DNA from 4 places in the Shewanella sp. 10N.286.48.B5 genome. Region 4 is predicted to be linked to each of the others. Evidence: predicted binding sites of a transcription regulator. Region 4 holds the regulator's gene; each other region holds the start of a gene.

Region 1 (4,253 bases), on a different contig from region 4:
GTTTTTTTGCTATTTTGGCTGGCGGTTTGCTCATCAACTAACAAAATATCTTCACGATAAGTGACTAAGCCTGCGTTTTCCATCGCCCCAAAAGGAAACTCAGGTACGGCAACGCTATCAAGCTTTTGATAAGGGTAATCGACCCCAAAATAATCTTCTAATGCACTAAGCACTAACGGCATTTGCTCGGCTGCATATTTGGCTAGCTCGATTTTCCCCTTAGTGGTTATTACGCGCCCTGGGACTTTCATGCCTGTGACTTCAATTTCTTCAAATTGACCCACAGCATAAGCAACAAGGTAAGAGGATATTGGCTTGGTTTGAGCAAATACGTGAGTTGTCAGGCCATCTTTGGTTGCAACTGAAAGCTCTGGGGTATTGCTGTAAACCTTTTCAGTACTTGGGGCTGTGATGGTGACTTGAAAAGGGATTTTATATTCTGGTTCATCAAAGCTTGGAAAACTGCGGCGCGCATCACTCATTTCAAACTGGGTAAATAAGTAGGGCAGGCCGCCATCAATGGTTTTATACAGGCCGACAGATTGACGGTTATAAGGAGCTGTGAAATCCATTGAGAAAGAATATGCACCAGGTTCGATAGTATGTGGGCAGTTAAACAAAACCACCCCAGTATCTTGCATGATTACATCTAGTTGGCAGTCTTTGTTGTTAGCTGATTTGGCATCTAACTGGATATTGCTAGCAGTGTATTCTAAGCCGTTAAGTTGTAATTGCTTAGTGGCTTCAAGCACTTCAATTTGAATGGCTGTGCTGCCTGAGAAGTTATCTTTTACTGGATCTAAGTTGAGCTTAATACTTTGTGATAGTGGCTTGGCGACTTTACTTAGCACGTATTCATTGGCTAAGGCGTCGGTACTTCCCACAAATGAGAGCGTAACTAGCCCTGCAGTGACGATTCGATACATGTTATTTCCTGTTGTTTTAATTATCATTCCATGATGTTTAATGGCATTGATTAGGATTGAGTGACTATTAGCGTTTTTATTGATAATGATTGTATTCATAACGCTTGTATTGGAACCATTGCATTGATGATTCTATAGGGTCATTTAAAGCTGATGCTGATTATAACAAGTTAACAGCTAAGCGGTAACTTACGAGCATCATTTAAGTTGGGGTTGTTGTAACAATTGATGACTTGCTTAGAGTATTTAGTGTGATTACTTAGAGTAGCGCTTGATTGAAGCATCATCTAATCCCAGCTTGGCGATTGCTAGGTATTGAGTTACTTATGGCTTAGAGCTGATTTAATGGCCGAAATAAGGCAAATATTATCGTTGAGGTTTGCCTTATATTCGGATCTTGTGTTCTTAGTATCAAAAGTAGTTTTTAGTATCAAATGCCGATTTTAAATTATTAGCAAACTCGATAAATTTCTCTTTAATGGTGCGCTTGATAGACACCTCCAGCGAGCCCAAAATAACCTTACCCTCAATGGTGATGACAGGAGCTTGGCGGGTTGCGATAGAAGGCGCTTTGTTTTCAATGCTACTGACGAGCCCGTAAGTTTTACACACCACATTAATGCCTTCAGGAACATAGATACTGCTACTGCCCAAAAAGCAATTAATCTCAATGGTGACATGTTGATGCTGAAAAATGGCATCACTAAAGTCCAGAGTGGTTTCGCCAATAATATTATTAACCTTAATAACCTTTGGCACCACCCATTGGCCGCTACGTTCACTGTTACCTAATATGCTGGTTAAGCGCATATCTTCAGTGGCAGTTTTGCTGCCATAGTTTGGCGCAAACTGGTGGTCTTTTTGCTGACTATAGTCAGTATCAGCGGTTAAGGTTAGGTCTGCGACCAGTGCGACGATCTCTTGATGAACACTTGAGTTCATTGCCTCATCAAGGCGTCTTTCAAAGGCTTCAGCAGAGATAATGCCGTGGCTATAATTGACAATTAACTGATCGATAACTTGTTCTCTGACTTGCTCAATAGGGCGATCTTCTAAAATCACGGCCATAATGTCACTCCTTGGACTTTATAGTACATAGTGACTCAGATTTTAGTCACTAGGGTAGATGTTGTATTTAAGTTAAATTAAAGCAATATGCAGGCCAGTTTAAAGATGCTGTATAAAAACAGTGCTTTATCATTCTTGCAGCATTGCGTTATCGTTTTTAACCTTTATAAATGCAAATGATATAGTGAAAGTAGCCAGCTGAATTAGTCAAAATAACCAGTGAACAGCCATGGGTTTGTCATTTTTTCTACGTATAGTTACGCTATAGAGCCATCTGCACCCGCTATTACGGATTTTTTATGGTTTAAAAGCTCCATAAAGATTGGTGTCTAGCACTCTTTTTTTCTCAATGGAAAAGCCTAAAATGCACCGCATCGGCATCACCTATGAGGAAAATCATTATGTCACACCCAATTATTGCAGATTTGAATAAACGTTATACTGTGAAAAAGTATGATTCAAGTAAGCGTATTTCAGCAGCGGATATGGACGTAGTGAAACAAGCGATTCGTTTAACTGCTTCTTCTATTAACTCACAGCCGTGGAAATTTATCGTATTAGAAACTGATGTGGCAAAACAACGTTTTCATGAAACGTTTGCCAATATGCACCAGTTTAATCAGCCTCATGCTACTGAAGCCTCCCATGTGATTTTATTTGCCCATAACCCTAAGTTCACTAAAGATGACTACAGAAAAGTTGTTGATGTTGAAGTGTCGTCAGGTCATTTACCGGCAGACATGTATGACAACATGCTAAATGGTGCTTTTGGTTTTGCAGAGCAAAATACTGATGACAGTGGTTTTAATGGCCATTGGACTAAAGCGCAAACCTATATTGCTATTGGTAATACCTTGCATACGCTAGCTCGTTTAGGGATTGCTTCTACATCGATGGAAGGTGTTGATCCAAGCTTAATTGGTGAAATTTTTAAAGAAGAGTTAGATGGTTACGTTTGTGAGTTTGCGCTAGCAATGGGTTATCACAAAGAGGGTGAAGATTATAACTTTGGTTTACCTAAATCGCGTTTACCTGAACAAGATGTCATCACTGTTTTATAAACTATATTTGGTCGTTTAAATTATAGCTTGTAACACCTTTCTAATTGATTATTCTGTCCCTGTTATTAAAGCCCATCATGTACTCATGATGGGCTTTTTTGTGTTGAGTATTTTTAAAAGATTAAATCAGCAGCTTAGTCTCCATTTTAAACAGTCACTATTTCACAGGAAGGTGGAAAATTTTAGGTTCGGCTTTAATAAGCCCTAAATGACTGATAATGCTGCAATGTAACCCGTCACATTAACGTTGAGCATGAGTTAAACCTTTATAGGGACTGACTTTAACTGGAATACTGATGAAATTGAGTAGCCTCTGCAAGGTGCTATTCATACGTGTCATGCCATGAACCGCTGGCGCTGAAACGATATTATGAAGAATGGAATGTATTTGATGGGAGGCATGAATATTGATGGATGAATGCAGCTGCTTTGGTTGATAGTAATATCATTAAGGCATTGCGCAATCGCTAACAACAGACAGTATTAAGAAGAGGAATTACTTAGCTGCAGCTTATTGATAAAGCCGCCATTATGTTCAGTGTTTCAAGTCGTTCTCAACATGGTAAGTTATTCCAAAAAGTGTAGAGTCATAACTAAAGCGACTAAAAATGCTGATAAAATGGTAAAAAGGTGGGATTAATAATGACGTATTAGCTTGATTTTACTCTCCCAGTAATGGCTTGGGAGAGTCGTGAAAGTAAACTATAACTTCTTTAATAAGGAACTTGGTTTTGCCATAAATTGTTGTTTACCGCCTTGTCATAGCCGTTTTGGTATAAGGCTTCCATGTACTGCTGATCAAACATTTTCTTGGTGGCAGGTTCTGCATCAAACTTGTCGTCAATATAAGTGAATGACAAATCGTAGTTATTTACTTCGCTGTAATACAGCATTCGATATAAATCACCTCTAGCTTGTTGAATCGTCATACTTTTCAAACTGCGATTCAGTAGTTCAAGGCCTTTATCATGTAGGGAAATATAAGGTGATTTTAATACCCCGTTACGGATAACGTGAATATTAGTTGGTTGCTGATAACCTAAAGCCTGATTGACTAACCCATAATCGAAATTACCTGGGTCGACAAACATTTGTGAGTTCATGCCGCCATCAACATGTAGTTCTTCTAGAGGCTTTCCATCTATCTCAACATTGATGAATTGTGGTGGAAACACCCCTGGAATTGACGAGCTTGCGG
Region 2 (4,253 bases), on a different contig from region 4:
CATCTTGGCGGTGTTAATCGGCCATCAAGATTTTGCGGGCTAATGTTGATCACCGCATTGGGCTTTTTAGCAATTTTTTTTGCTACTACCTCTTTAGCTAATTCAGTAATGGTCGATAGAGAGTAAGTTATGGTGGCATCTTCACTGGCGTTAACCGGTAAAGATAAAAAAATAATGATCAATAGTAGAATGTTTTTCTTCATAATATTCTAACTAGCTTGATTGGCCAGGTTACCTCTAAACTTCAATTTTAATTAGCAATGATAAGGCTAAACATTCTCAATGTTATCTTTGTCAGAAGTTTGACTTTTTTCATTGAAATCGTCGCTTAAATGCGATGTGACCACAATCAAGCAAAAACTATGCCTATAGCTAAATTTAAGCGCTAAACCAGCAAATTGGCATAAATTACTGTGTTACAATTTGCGAAAATGGTTTTACTGTCGCTTTAAAACACTGATTAACAGTGAACTCTAATAATAAATCCCACTAGGGAAAGCATTCATAAAACAAGGCAGGGTTATGTCGAGCATTCTTGATTCAGTTAATAAACGTACCCAACTGGTAGGCCAAAATAGACTGGAGTTACTGCTTTTTAAACTTAATGGTCGCCAACGTTTCGGTATCAACGTTTTTAAAGTAAAAGAAGTATTACAGTGTCCGCCACTGACAAAGTTACCCCGTTTAAGCCCAATGATTAAAGGCATTGCTCATATTCGGGGCTCGACTATTTCAGTGATTGATTTAAGTGCGGCAACTGGTGGCCGTCCGTTGGCATCGACTGAAAATTGCTTCATCATTATTGCTGAGTATAACCGCAGTATTCAGGGCTTTTTGGTTAGCTCAGTAGAGCGCATTATTAATATGAATTGGGAATCAATTATGCCACCGCCACAAGGGGCTGGGCGCAACTCTTATTTAACTGCAGTAACCGAAATCGAAGGTGAATTGGTTGAGATTTTAGATGTTGAAAAAATTCTTGATGAAATATCACCAGTAAAAACGGAATTAAGCCAAGCTGCCAGTGATGCTATTACCATTGATAAAGAGCAGCATTACCATATTATGGTGATTGATGACTCTGCAGTTGCTCGTAAGCAAATTATCCGTTCATTATCGTCATTGAACCTGCAAATTGACACCGCTATTGATGGTAAAGATGCCTTAGAGAAATTAAAAGCGATTGCCACTGAGATGGATAATGTTGCCGATGAAATTCCACTGATTATTTCAGACATTGAAATGCCAGAAATGGATGGCTATACCTTAACGGCGGAAATTCGCGACGATCCAAAACTTAAAGATATTAAAGTGGTGCTGCATACTTCATTAAGTGGCGTGTTTAATCAGGCCATGGTTGAAAAGGTCGGCGCAAACGACTTTATCGCTAAGTTTAATCCCGATGAGTTAGCGTCAGCGGTCAACAAACATCTCATTTTATAATAATTCAATCGAAAACCTAGGGCTGATGATTCACCATAGGTTGTAGATTTCACGTTTGTTACCAAGTGCTCGGTAACCAAACAAAGCGGCGGCTTTAGATTGCAAACAATGTAAAGCGCCTCTTTAAAATAGGATGTAAAAGTGCCGAACAAATCACTTGCTGAAGCAGAATATAATCAGTTTAAGCTTTTTTTAGAGCAACACAGTGGCATTGTATTAGGTGACAACAAGCAATATTTAGTAAAAAGTCGCTTAGCGCCTTTAATGGGCAAGCATGATTTGCCCTCATTATCGGAAGTGGTTAAGCGCTCAATGAAGCCAATGGAGCGGCATTTACGGGCGGAAGTGATTGACGCTATGACCACAAATGAAACTCTGTGGTTTAGAGACAAATACCCGTTTGAATTACTTCATGATGCTTTATTACCTGAATATAGCCGCTTAGGTCGGCCGTTAAAAATATGGTCAGCCGCTTGCTCGTCAGGGCAGGAGCCCTATTCATTGGCAATGACTATTTTAGAGTATCAGCAGCGTAAGCCGGGGGCATTGCCTGGTAGCGTGACGATCCAAGCCACCGATTTATCACCTTCAATGCTAGCGCGTTGTAAAAAGGCCGAATATGACAGCTTAGCCTTAGCCCGTGGGCTATCAGATGAGCGAAAGCGACAATTTTTTGATCCAATGCCGTCAGGTCATATGAAAGTGAAAGATAATGTTCAGCGGTTAGTGAATTTTAGAAGTCATAACCTGCTTGAAAGTTATAGCTTATTGGGTAAGTTCGATATTATCTTTTGTCGTAATGTGTTGATTTATTTTTCTCCAGAGGCAAAAGCTAAAATTTTGCGGCAATTTGCTGCCGCCCTTAATCCCAATGGGATTTTATTTTTAGGGGCGTCAGAATCTATCTCAGGTTTAAGTGATGAATTTACGATGGTGCGTTGTAACCCAGGGATTTACTATCAAAAGAAAAATATATTGTAAGTTTATGAATTAATATGTTTTTAGTTAATAAAATGCCGACTTACGTCGGCATTTTTCATTTTTATCCTTTCTCATATTAAAACCGCAATATTTTGGCATAAGGTTTGCTTTGTTAGTGACAGTTAGCTGATGGAGGCAATTTTATGGCGATTAATTTTGAAAATGGTTTAGGGGTACATCAATACTCGTTGGGCATACGTGCTCAAAGGGCTGAAGTGCTATCTAGTAATATCGCCAATGCCAATACCCCGGGTTACAAAGCCCGTGATGTAGACTTTGCCTCTGCCATGAATAGCGCCCGCTCTCATCAGCAAGGGCTGCAAATGAGTCAAACAACTGACAAGCACTTTGACCTTAAAGCGTTAAGCCAAGAGCATGTGCAGTTTCGGGTGCCAAATCAGCCAGACACAGGTGACGGTAATACGGTGGATATGCAAGAAGAGCAATCTGCATTTATGCAAAACTCTTTGGAATATCAAATGTCACTGGGCTTTCTTGAAAGTAAGTTTTCTGGCATGCGTAAAGCCATTAGAGGTGATTAATTATGAGTCTTTTTAATATTTTTAATGTGTCAGGCTCGGGTATGTCTGCGCAATCGGTGCGCTTAAATACCACCGCCAGTAATATTGCTAATGCCAACACAGTATCAAGCAGTGTCGGTGAGACCTATAGAGCTCGTCATCCTATTTTTGAGGCTGAAATGGCCAAAGCCAGTCATCAGCAAAATAGTTCTCATAGTGTCAGTGTTAAAGGCGTTGTAGAAAGCGATAAACCGTTATTAAAAGAATTCTCACCTAATCATCCAATGGCTGATAACGATGGGTTTATTTATAAACCCAATGTCAATGTGATGGAAGAAATGGCCGATATGATTTCTGCTTCTCGGTCATATCAAATGAATGTTCAAGTGGCTGATGCCGCCAAATCAATGTTGCAGCAAACGCTTCGTATGGGTAAGTAATATGAATTTAGTTGGAGGTAAACAATGAGCCTCGTTAATCCTTACAGTAGTCAGTCATTACCGCAGTTGCAGACGTCTACCACGGCTTCCACCGTCTCCACTAATTCAGTGGCGACAAACTCACAAACTACACAGGTATCAGACAGTAGCTTTTTAGATAGCCTAACCGCTGCGCAATCAGCTAGCACCACCGAAACCGGAGAAGCTAAAAGCCAAGAGCTAACCCAATCGGATTTCTTTGCGCTTTTGAGTCAACAGCTGTCAATGCAGGACCCGTTTAAACCTGTTGAAAACGATCAGATGATCGCACAAATGGCGTCCTTCGCGACCGTTGATGGTATTGCCAACTTAAATGCTGAAATTTTGAATTTGAACAGTGTGATGAGCTCAAGTCAGGCATTACAAGCCTCGGGCTTAGTGGGGCAAAAGGTGCTCATTCCATCAGATATTGGCCATGTCTCAGAAGAAAACCCAGTCATTAACGGTGTCATTAGTACGCCACAGCCAATCGATACCATTACCGTCACCATTGAAGACGAGTCAGGCCAAGTGATTAAAACCTTTGAGGTTGATGGCTCTGCAGGCGGCAACATTGATGTCAGCTGGGATGGCCTTGATAAAGATGGCGAACCCGTAGAAGAAGGCATGTATGCCATTAAAGCTAACGGTAAAGTTGATGGCAACGCCGAAGATTTAGCGGTTTCAACTTATGCCCATGTCACTAGTGTGTCTTTAGGCAGTGTCGCCAGCGGTCCGATCCTTAACCTCAGAGGCCTAGGTGGTATTCAATTGTCTGATGTACTGGCAGTGGCAGAAAGTTAATAACACAAACAATAATAAGCTGCCAGAAATCTGGCAGCCACACAGA
Region 3 (4,253 bases), on a different contig from region 4:
CGCCAACTTTGCTTCCTGGGCCGACGGGTGAATTAAATGAACTATTCATTCAAGGCCGCGGCATCTTTGTTTGTATTAGCCCTTGGAACTTCCCATTAGCGATTTTCTTGGGCCAAGTTACTGCGGCGCTAGCTGCTGGTAATACCGTGATTGCCAAACCCGCTGAGCAAACTTCATTAGTAGGTTACCGCGCAGTGCAATTAGCTCATGAAGCAGGCATTCCTGTCGATGTACTGCAGTTCTTACCAGGCACTGGCGCTACTGTTGGCGCAGCGATCACCGCTGATGAACGTATTGGCGGTGTGTGCTTTACTGGTTCAACCGGCACTGCTAAATTGATTAACCGCACATTAGCTAATCGTGAAGGTGCTATCATTCCGCTCATCGCTGAAACTGGCGGTCAAAATGCGATGATAGTTGACTCGACCTCACAAGCAGAACAAGTGGTTGCAGATGTGGTTTCATCGTCGTTTACCAGTGCAGGCCAGCGCTGCTCGGCATTGCGAGTGCTGTTCTTACAAGAAGATATTGCCGATCGCGTATTAGATGTAATGCAAGGCGCGATGGAAGAGCTCAGTATTGGTAACCCAAGCTTTGTTCAAACTGACGTTGGCCCTGTGATTGATGCCACTGCAAAAGCGAACCTAAATGCCCATATTGATCATATCTCGCAAGTTGGTAAGTTAATTAAGAAAATCGACTTACCCGCAGGCACTGAAAATGGCCACTTTGTGTCGCCAACAGCGGTAGAAATTGATTCAATTAAAGTGCTTGAGAAAGAACATTTCGGGCCAATTTTGCACGTTATTCGTTATAAAGCCGCTAATTTAGCCGCGGTTATTGACGAGATAAACAGCACCGGCTTTGGTCTTACTTTAGGAATTCATAGCCGCAATGAAGGCCATGCGTTAAATCTTGCAGACAAGGTTGATGTGGGTAACGTCTATATTAATCGTAACCAAATTGGCGCAGTAGTGGGTGTACAGCCTTTTGGCGGTCAAGGTTTATCAGGTACTGGCCCCAAAGCAGGCGGACCACACTACCTTACTCGTTTTATTACTGAAAAAACCCGCACCAACAATATTACTGCCATTGGCGGTAACGCGACGTTATTGTCCCTTGGTGATGCTGAAGACTAATAATTAGCAGGTTTGAAACCATAAAAATGCCCGCAGCTGCGGGCATTTTTTTGTTCAAGCTATTTTATTTAGGTTAATAGTGTTCAAGCTAATAGTATTTACCGATAAAACCATCAACGGCTTACCATTAATTAAGTAAGCAGGTATCACTTGAATCGCCATAACAAAGCCCAATCGAGACAAGGATAGGCCTTAGCACTGCTTATAAAGCTAAGCTTTCTTTTTCAGCAGCAGTTTTACGCTCAGGGCTTGTCTTAACATGGGTTAAGTACAAAGGTAAGCCCACGAGTAAAAAGCCGCCGACTAAATTACCTAATGCCGTTGGAATTTCATTCCACAATAGGTAGTCGCTAACAGTAAAGTCACCGCCCATGATCATTGAAAATGGAAATAGGAACATATTAACGATTGAATGCTCAAAACCCATAAAGAAGAACAGCATCACAGGCATCCACATTGCAGCCATTTTGCCGCTCACTGAGGTTGAGATCATAGCGCCTACCACTCCCATAGACACCATCCAGTTACACAACATGCCGCGAATAAAAATAGTAAACCAGCCTGCCACGCCATGCTCTTGATACCCTAACGTACGTGACTCACCAATTGAGCTCACTTTAGCCGCTAATACTCCACCGTCAGTGTTGTAACCATAAGTCAGGATATAGGATGCAAAAAATGCCACGGTTAACGCGCCGGCAAAATTCCCCACAAACACTAACCCCCAATTCCTAAAAAGTTGCTCCCAGGTACATCCCGGTCGCTTGTTAAGGACAGCTAAAGGCACTAAGGTAAATACACCTGTCAGCAAATCAAACTTCATCAGATACAGCATAATAAACCCAACCGGGAATAATAATGATCCGACTAACAAGCTACCTGTTTTCACGATAACGGTAATGGCAAAAAAAGCGGCAAGTCCCAGTATCGCGCCAGCCATAAATGCCCTAACTAATGTATCTCGTGTCGACATGAAGATTTTTTGCTCCCCAGCATCTACCATCTTGGTAGCAAACTCCTTTGGCTCGATATATGACATAGTCCATTCCCTATAGTTATGTAGTTGACTGCTAATAAGCCAACTTCATACCAAGGTTGATAAATGCTTATAAATCAACGCACTAATCTAATTAGATTTTTTGAAAATGGTTGTAAGTAGTGCAAGCTGCACCTAGATAGCGCAAAAAAGCCATTATTGAAAGGCCGTATTTAGCATCAAGTTTGTCTCGCTAAATGAAGCGTAATGAGCAAGTTAGTGGTTGTTGCGGCGGATAAGTGAGTCTTCGTTAAGACTCAAATGGTACCAATAATCGAATATGGTTATTGTAGTGACTAGCAATAGCTTGATGACTAAATGGTTAAATGGCAATATTCATTTTAAGCTCTAACTTGTATGGCAGCGCTGATAACTTTTGCTTGAGATTTTGCTGAAATACTTTGATATCACCGGTCTTTATAATTGACTCTTCACTAGGTACGACATTGATATCAATTCTAAGCTCATTTCCCACTTTGACGACACTGCCTAAATGCAGGGTTTCTTGGCTATCAACTTCTTTCATGCCTTTGGATACTTCTGCAATCAGTTCTTGTTGTGGTGCCATTTGCAATAACTCTTTGACCGCTTGACTCACCATAGAAAAAGGAACTTTCAAAAAGTAAGCTGAAATTAATATCATCATGAGTGGATCGGCATAACCTGCATATTGAGCCAGCGAAGTTTGCGTTAAGCCCCATGCGATAACAAACCCCAGCGTAATAGCCATGCTGAGCAAAGTATCCATCTGCCACTGCTTAGTTTCTGCTTCAATTAACCCTGAGTGCGACTCGCGGCTCATTTGGGTTATTTTCCACCAAGCAAAACCACAACCAAGGGTATTTACCAGCCCAAAAACACTCGCTACACCAATGTCTAACGGCTTGACACCTTGTATTAAACTATCGATTGCGCCGAACAGTGAATAAATCACTAGGCACATAATCACCACACCTTTGATCGCAATAACAATAGGTTCAAACATCGCCTTACCATTGGGGAAACGCTTATCTTTCGGGGAATGGATAAGCTTAGCGGCGAGCAGTGACAAAATAGTTAACAGCAAACTAATTAACGAGTATAAACCATCAAAGGCTATGACTAAGGAACCCAATATCAGCCCAACCGCCAAGCCGCCTACAGCAAACATCAGCGCAAATACTGAAGACAGTATCAACACTTTTTGCTCTATTGCTTGAGATGGCACACACATATGAATTCCTCATAAAATTAATCATTTACCCGTATAGGTAATTGAGTACAGTTTGGCATTCTGTATTAAATCAGCAATGACAAACTCAACGTCTGTGAGGTTATTTTGATAGTAATATTATTATAGCAAGGCTATTCAATGACTTAGTTTAGCAACCATCTGTCAATTATATTGACAGTGAGTGCTTGGCATGAATCCGAAATAACACGAATAAGCTAATACAAAGGTGATAGCTGGTTATTGAAATGGACCAGTTGAACAGTTTGATTTAATGACCCATCGAGGATGGGCTTATCATGAACACAAGATTAAAAAGCAAATAGATAGTCATTTAACTGATCGGCTAACCAGTTTGTCGCGGGATGCTCATTAAGGCCACTTGCTGCAAACATGCAATAGTCTTCCTGCAATAAACCGTAAGTATGCTTAATCACCGCAATGGATTGCTGCCTCAATAAATGTTTAATCAAGGGCTCAGGCATTACACCCCAAGCATCTTCAGTTTGAATGGAGCTAAGAATGTAATCAAAACTTGAAAAACCAATATAGTTACGGGAAAAAGGCTGTAATTCAGGATTGGACTTTTCATTTAAATATACCATTGATGCTTGCATGGCGCTGCGCAAGTCTTCATCTGACACTCGGCGTTTTGCTGCCAAGGGGTGGTCATGACGGCACACTGACATCATGCGAATTTTACCTAAAGGATGTGATGTCACCATGGCACTATCAGTGCTTTCATAGTCAATTCCAAAAGCAAAATTAACTTGCTCAGTTTCAACTAAATTGGCCAGATCGCCGGTGGAGGCCAGCACAATATTAAATGAGGTTGCTGGAAAGTGATTATTAAGCTGATGAGTCAACT
Region 4 (4,253 bases):
ACTCAACTGAAACACCCGAAGTAACTGAATCACTTAACGCTGAGGCGCAGGCGACATTGTCAGCCCCAGCAGCTGAGCAAAATGACTAATGACCCAAATTACGTTAACCGCTGAAAATCTCGCTAAGAGTTATAAAAGTCGCCAGGTAGTAAAAGATGTCAGCCTGACGGTAAAAACCGGCCAAATTGTTGGCTTACTTGGCCCTAATGGCGCGGGTAAAACCACCACCTTTTATATGGTCGTAGGCCTAGTCAAAAGTGATAAGGGCCGCATTCTGATCGATGAAGATGATTTAACCGCAGATCCAATGCATTTGCGCGCCCGAAAAGGCATTGGCTACTTACCTCAAGAAGCCAGTATTTTTCGTAAGCTCACAGTACACGATAATATAATGGCAGTGCTTCAAACTCGCAAAAGCTTATCAAATGAGCAGCGCATTGAAGAACTGGAACATTTATTAGAAGAATTTAACATAACTCATATCCGTGATAGCCAAGGTATGGCGTTATCGGGAGGCGAGCGTCGCCGAGTTGAAATTGCACGCGCATTAGCGGCAAATCCTAAGTTTATTTTATTAGATGAACCTTTTGCAGGGGTAGATCCTATCTCAGTAATCGACATCAAGAAAATTATTCAACAACTTAAAAGCCGTGGTTTAGGGGTGCTAATTACCGACCATAATGTCCGTGAAACACTTGATGTGTGTGAGCGAGCATATATTGTGAGTCACGGAAACTTGATTGCTGAAGGAACACCTGCTGAGATCTTAGTCAATCAGCAAGTTAGGTCGGTATACTTAGGTGAACAATTCAAGCTATAGTTAGCACTATTCAGTTTTTAGTATGGCATTCGCGGCCAACAACAAACCTTAATCTAGTCTATTTTTCTAGGATCATAAACTAGCGCCCACACTGTTCGTCGCGATGATGTAATTCAATTAGGGACAAGCGGTACATGAAAGCCTCACTCCAACTCAAAATGGGTCAACACTTAACCATGACCCCACAGTTGCAACAAGCGATTCGCTTATTGCAACTTTCCTCATTGGAGCTACAGCAAGAAATTCAACAAGCACTTGATTCAAACCCGCTATTAGAGCTTGAAGACGAATTCACTAAAGCCAAAGAGCCCGTAAAAGAAAACGCCCTGCAAACTGACACCGATTTTAGTGATAATAGCCAAGTCACCATAGAAAAAGACACCTCAACGGTTGATACCACTGAATCGCTCACTAAAGATTCTATGCCTGAAGAACTCCCTATGGATACCACATGGGATGAGGTGTATACCGCCTCGCCTACTTCTGGCTCTGGCGCAGTATCGAGCGGTAATGATATGCCGTTTCAAGGCGAAACCAGTGAAGGCTTGTATGAGCATCTTGAATGGCAAAAAAACCTCACTCCCTTTTCTGAAAATGACTTAGTGATTGCAACCGCCATTATTGATGCCATTGATGAGCGCGGTTACCTCACCCAGAGCGTTGAAGACATTTTGCAATCCTTAGGCACTGACGATATCGAACTCGATGAAGTTGAAGCTGTACTTAAACGGGTACAACACTTCGATCCCGTCGGCATTGCAGCGCGAGATTTAAGTGAGTGTCTATTAATTCAATTAGGCCAATACCCTAATGAAATTCCTTGCATAGATAATGTTAAGTTACTGATTAAAGATCATCTTGATTTAATCGCCGGTCGTGACTTTAGGTTACTGATGCGTAAAACCAAGCTTAAAGAAGATGATTTACGTGAAGCCATTGAATTTATTCAAACGCTCAATCCACGTCCAGGCTTGCAAATTACCCCCATTAAAGATGAGTACGTCATTCCTGATGTTACTGTACTTAAAAAGAATGGTCGCTGGGTGGTCGAGCTAAATCCCGATAACATGCCTAAAATTGGCGTTAATCAGCAATATGCAGCTATGGCCAAAGGCGGTTCAAGCCAAGCTGACAGCCAATTTATTCGTGGTCATTTACAAGAAGCTAAATGGTTTATCAAAAGCATCGATAGCCGTAATGAAACCTTACTAAAAGTGGCTAACTGTATCGTACAATTTCAGCAAGGTTTCTTTGAGTTCGGTGAAGAAGCCATGAAGCCGATGGTGCTCAATGATATTGCTGAAGCGGTTGAAATGCACGAGTCGACCATTTCGCGGGTCACGACCCAAAAATACATGCATACCCCCCGTGGACTTTTTGAACTAAAATATTTTTTCTCAAGCCATGTAAGTACCGATGATGGTGGAGAATGCTCTTCTACAGCAATTCGCGCATTTATTAAAAAGCTCGTAGCTGCAGAAAACCCGAAAAAGCCTCTTAGTGATAGTAAAATGGCGACACTATTGGCTGAACAAGGGATTAACGTTGCTCGACGTACGATAGCCAAATATCGAGAGGCAATGCTCATCCCTCCCTCAAACCAACGCAAAAGCTTATAACTTTTGTTATTGGAGGATGACCTATGCAAATTAACCTGACTGGAAACCATATTGAAATAACTCAATCTTTACGGGAATACGTGCAAACAAAATTTTCAAAGCTTGAACGACACTTCGAACAGATCAATAATGTTCACGTTGTGCTCGATGTTCAAAAGCTACAACAGATTGCCGAAGCCAAACTGCACCTAAAAGGCGGTGAAGTGTTTGCTGTATCGCGTAACGCTGATATGTATGTGGCAATAGACGCCCTGATAGATAAGCTAGACCGTCAGGTAATTAAACATAAAGAGAAACTCACTAAGCATTAACGATGGAACTTCGTACCATCCTGCAGCCGGCGTGCACTACCTGTGCCACTCCGGGCAGTAAGAAAAAGGTACTGGAATTAATCAGCAATTTAATGGCTGCCCAGTACCCAACCCTTTCTTCACAGGCTATTTTTGAAAGTCTAATAGCGCGTGAAAAAATGGGCAGTACAGGTATAGGAAATGGCATAGCAATTCCACATGGGCGCTTAGATAATATCGAAGAACCCATTGCTATTTTAATCAAATGCGAAGAGCCAATCGCCTTTGATGCCATAGACAAGCAACCTGTAGATATTTTATTTGCGCTTCTTGTACCTGCAGATCAGTGCCAGCAACACCTAAGCACATTATCTAGCATGGCAGAGAAACTCAGTGATAAATTGATACTTAAACGACTTCGAAAGAGTCATGACGCTACAGAACTTTATCAGGTTATTACTGCATGAAACTTGTCATCGTATCGGGACGTTCAGGTTCAGGAAAATCAGTCGCACTGAGAGTGCTTGAAGATTTAGGTTATTACTGTGTTGATAACCTGCCACTGCCACTGATTGGCAGCCTGCTTGAACAGCTTAAAGATAGTAACGAGCTTGTCGCCATTAGCGTCGATGTGCGTAATATCGAAGAGCAAGGCAAAGTACTCAAAGAGCAAATTGCTTTACTGTCTGACGATACCTGCATTACCAGTTTCTTTTTAAACGCCAACGATAAAGTGTTACTGAAGCGTTTTAGTGAGACCCGCCGATTACACCCACTGTCTAAGAATCAAATTTCGTTACAAGAAGCCATTAAGCTTGAGGGGCGGTTACTCGAACCCATAGCCAAAATGGTTGATCACTATATCGACACCTCGCAAACTAATATCTACGAATTGAGCGATCATGTTCGGCAAATCTTGCTAGGCAGTGTTGATAAAGAATTAGTGGTACATTTTGAGTCATTTGGCTTTAAGCATGGCATGCCGGCTGAAGCAGACTTTATGTTTGATGTGCGCTTTTTACCGAATCCGCACTGGGAGCTTGAGTTAAGGCCCTACACAGGCCTAGATGCGCCCGTGCAAGAGTTCTTAGAGCGACAGCCTTTGGTGAATAAGTTTATCTGGCAAATTGAAAACCTTTTTGACACTTGGATGCCACATTTAGAGCGTAATAACCGCAGCTACCTGACCATTGCCATTGGTTGTACTGGCGGTCAGCACCGTTCGGTTTATATTGCCGATCAGCTCGCTAAACGTTTCAACAACTCTAAGCACAAAGTCAGCGCCCGCCATAGAGAGCTTGGCATTGAATAAGCTAACCACAACGCCAGCCAAAACGGTGGCCTATTCAAAGCAAATTACCATCAGTAACAAGCTAGGCTTGCATGCGCGAGCGGCGACTAAATTGGCAATTTTAGCTACCGAGTTTGACGCAACTATCACCCTTATCCAAGGTGAGAAACAAGCCAGTGCTGCCAGTGTATTGGGGTTATTAATGTTAGAAAGTGGCATTGGTAAAATCATTA

What was found. Region 4 encodes sigma-54, which starts transcription at its own class of promoters, with help from an activator protein. Its sites were predicted from a motif close to GTTGGCACGNNNNTNGNNT; they were not measured.
Region 1: a site for sigma-54 is predicted at 2,075-2,093, ahead of BCU57_RS12600 (LiaF domain-containing protein). Genes of this name have one in related genera too.
Region 2: a site for sigma-54 is predicted at 2,516-2,534, ahead of flgB (flagellar basal body rod protein FlgB). Genes of this name have one in related genera too.
Region 3: a site for sigma-54 is predicted at 2,215-2,233, ahead of BCU57_RS13340 (formate/nitrite transporter family protein). Genes of this name have one in related genera too.

What each region holds. Positions count from the first base shown of each region.
Region 1 covers NZ_MCVG02000001.1:2,923,270-2,927,522, reverse strand. The annotation lists gene BCU57_RS12605 (M1 family metallopeptidase) at 1-926, opposite strand, end outside; gene BCU57_RS12600 (LiaF domain-containing protein) at 1,338-1,994, opposite strand; gene BCU57_RS12595 (nitroreductase family protein) at 2,396-3,055, shown strand; gene BCU57_RS12590 (patatin-like phospholipase family protein) at 3,769-4,253, opposite strand, start outside.
Region 2 covers NZ_MCVG02000001.1:433,064-437,316, forward strand. The annotation lists gene flgA (flagellar basal body P-ring formation chaperone FlgA) at 1-203, opposite strand, end outside; gene BCU57_RS01855 (chemotaxis protein CheV) at 523-1,443, shown strand; gene BCU57_RS01860 (CheR family methyltransferase) at 1,585-2,424, shown strand; gene flgB (flagellar basal body rod protein FlgB) at 2,568-2,966, shown strand; gene flgC (flagellar basal body rod protein FlgC) at 2,969-3,385, shown strand; gene flgD (flagellar hook assembly protein FlgD) at 3,410-4,207, shown strand.
Region 3 covers NZ_MCVG02000001.1:3,112,574-3,116,826, forward strand. The annotation lists gene putA (bifunctional proline dehydrogenase/L-glutamate gamma-semialdehyde dehydrogenase PutA) at 1-1,139, shown strand, start outside; gene BCU57_RS13340 (formate/nitrite transporter family protein) at 1,342-2,178, opposite strand; gene BCU57_RS13345 (cation diffusion facilitator family transporter) at 2,498-3,388, opposite strand; gene BCU57_RS13350 (LysR family transcriptional regulator) at 3,697-4,253, opposite strand, start outside.
Region 4 covers NZ_MCVG02000002.1:328,912-333,164, forward strand. The annotation lists gene lptA (lipopolysaccharide transport periplasmic protein LptA) at 1-89, shown strand, start outside; gene lptB (LPS export ABC transporter ATP-binding protein) at 89-820, shown strand; gene BCU57_RS16335 (RNA polymerase factor sigma-54) at 955-2,439, shown strand; gene hpf (ribosome hibernation promoting factor) at 2,463-2,750, shown strand; gene ptsN (PTS IIA-like nitrogen regulatory protein PtsN) at 2,753-3,196, shown strand; gene rapZ (RNase adapter RapZ) at 3,193-4,041, shown strand; gene BCU57_RS16355 (HPr family phosphocarrier protein) at 4,067-4,253, shown strand, end outside.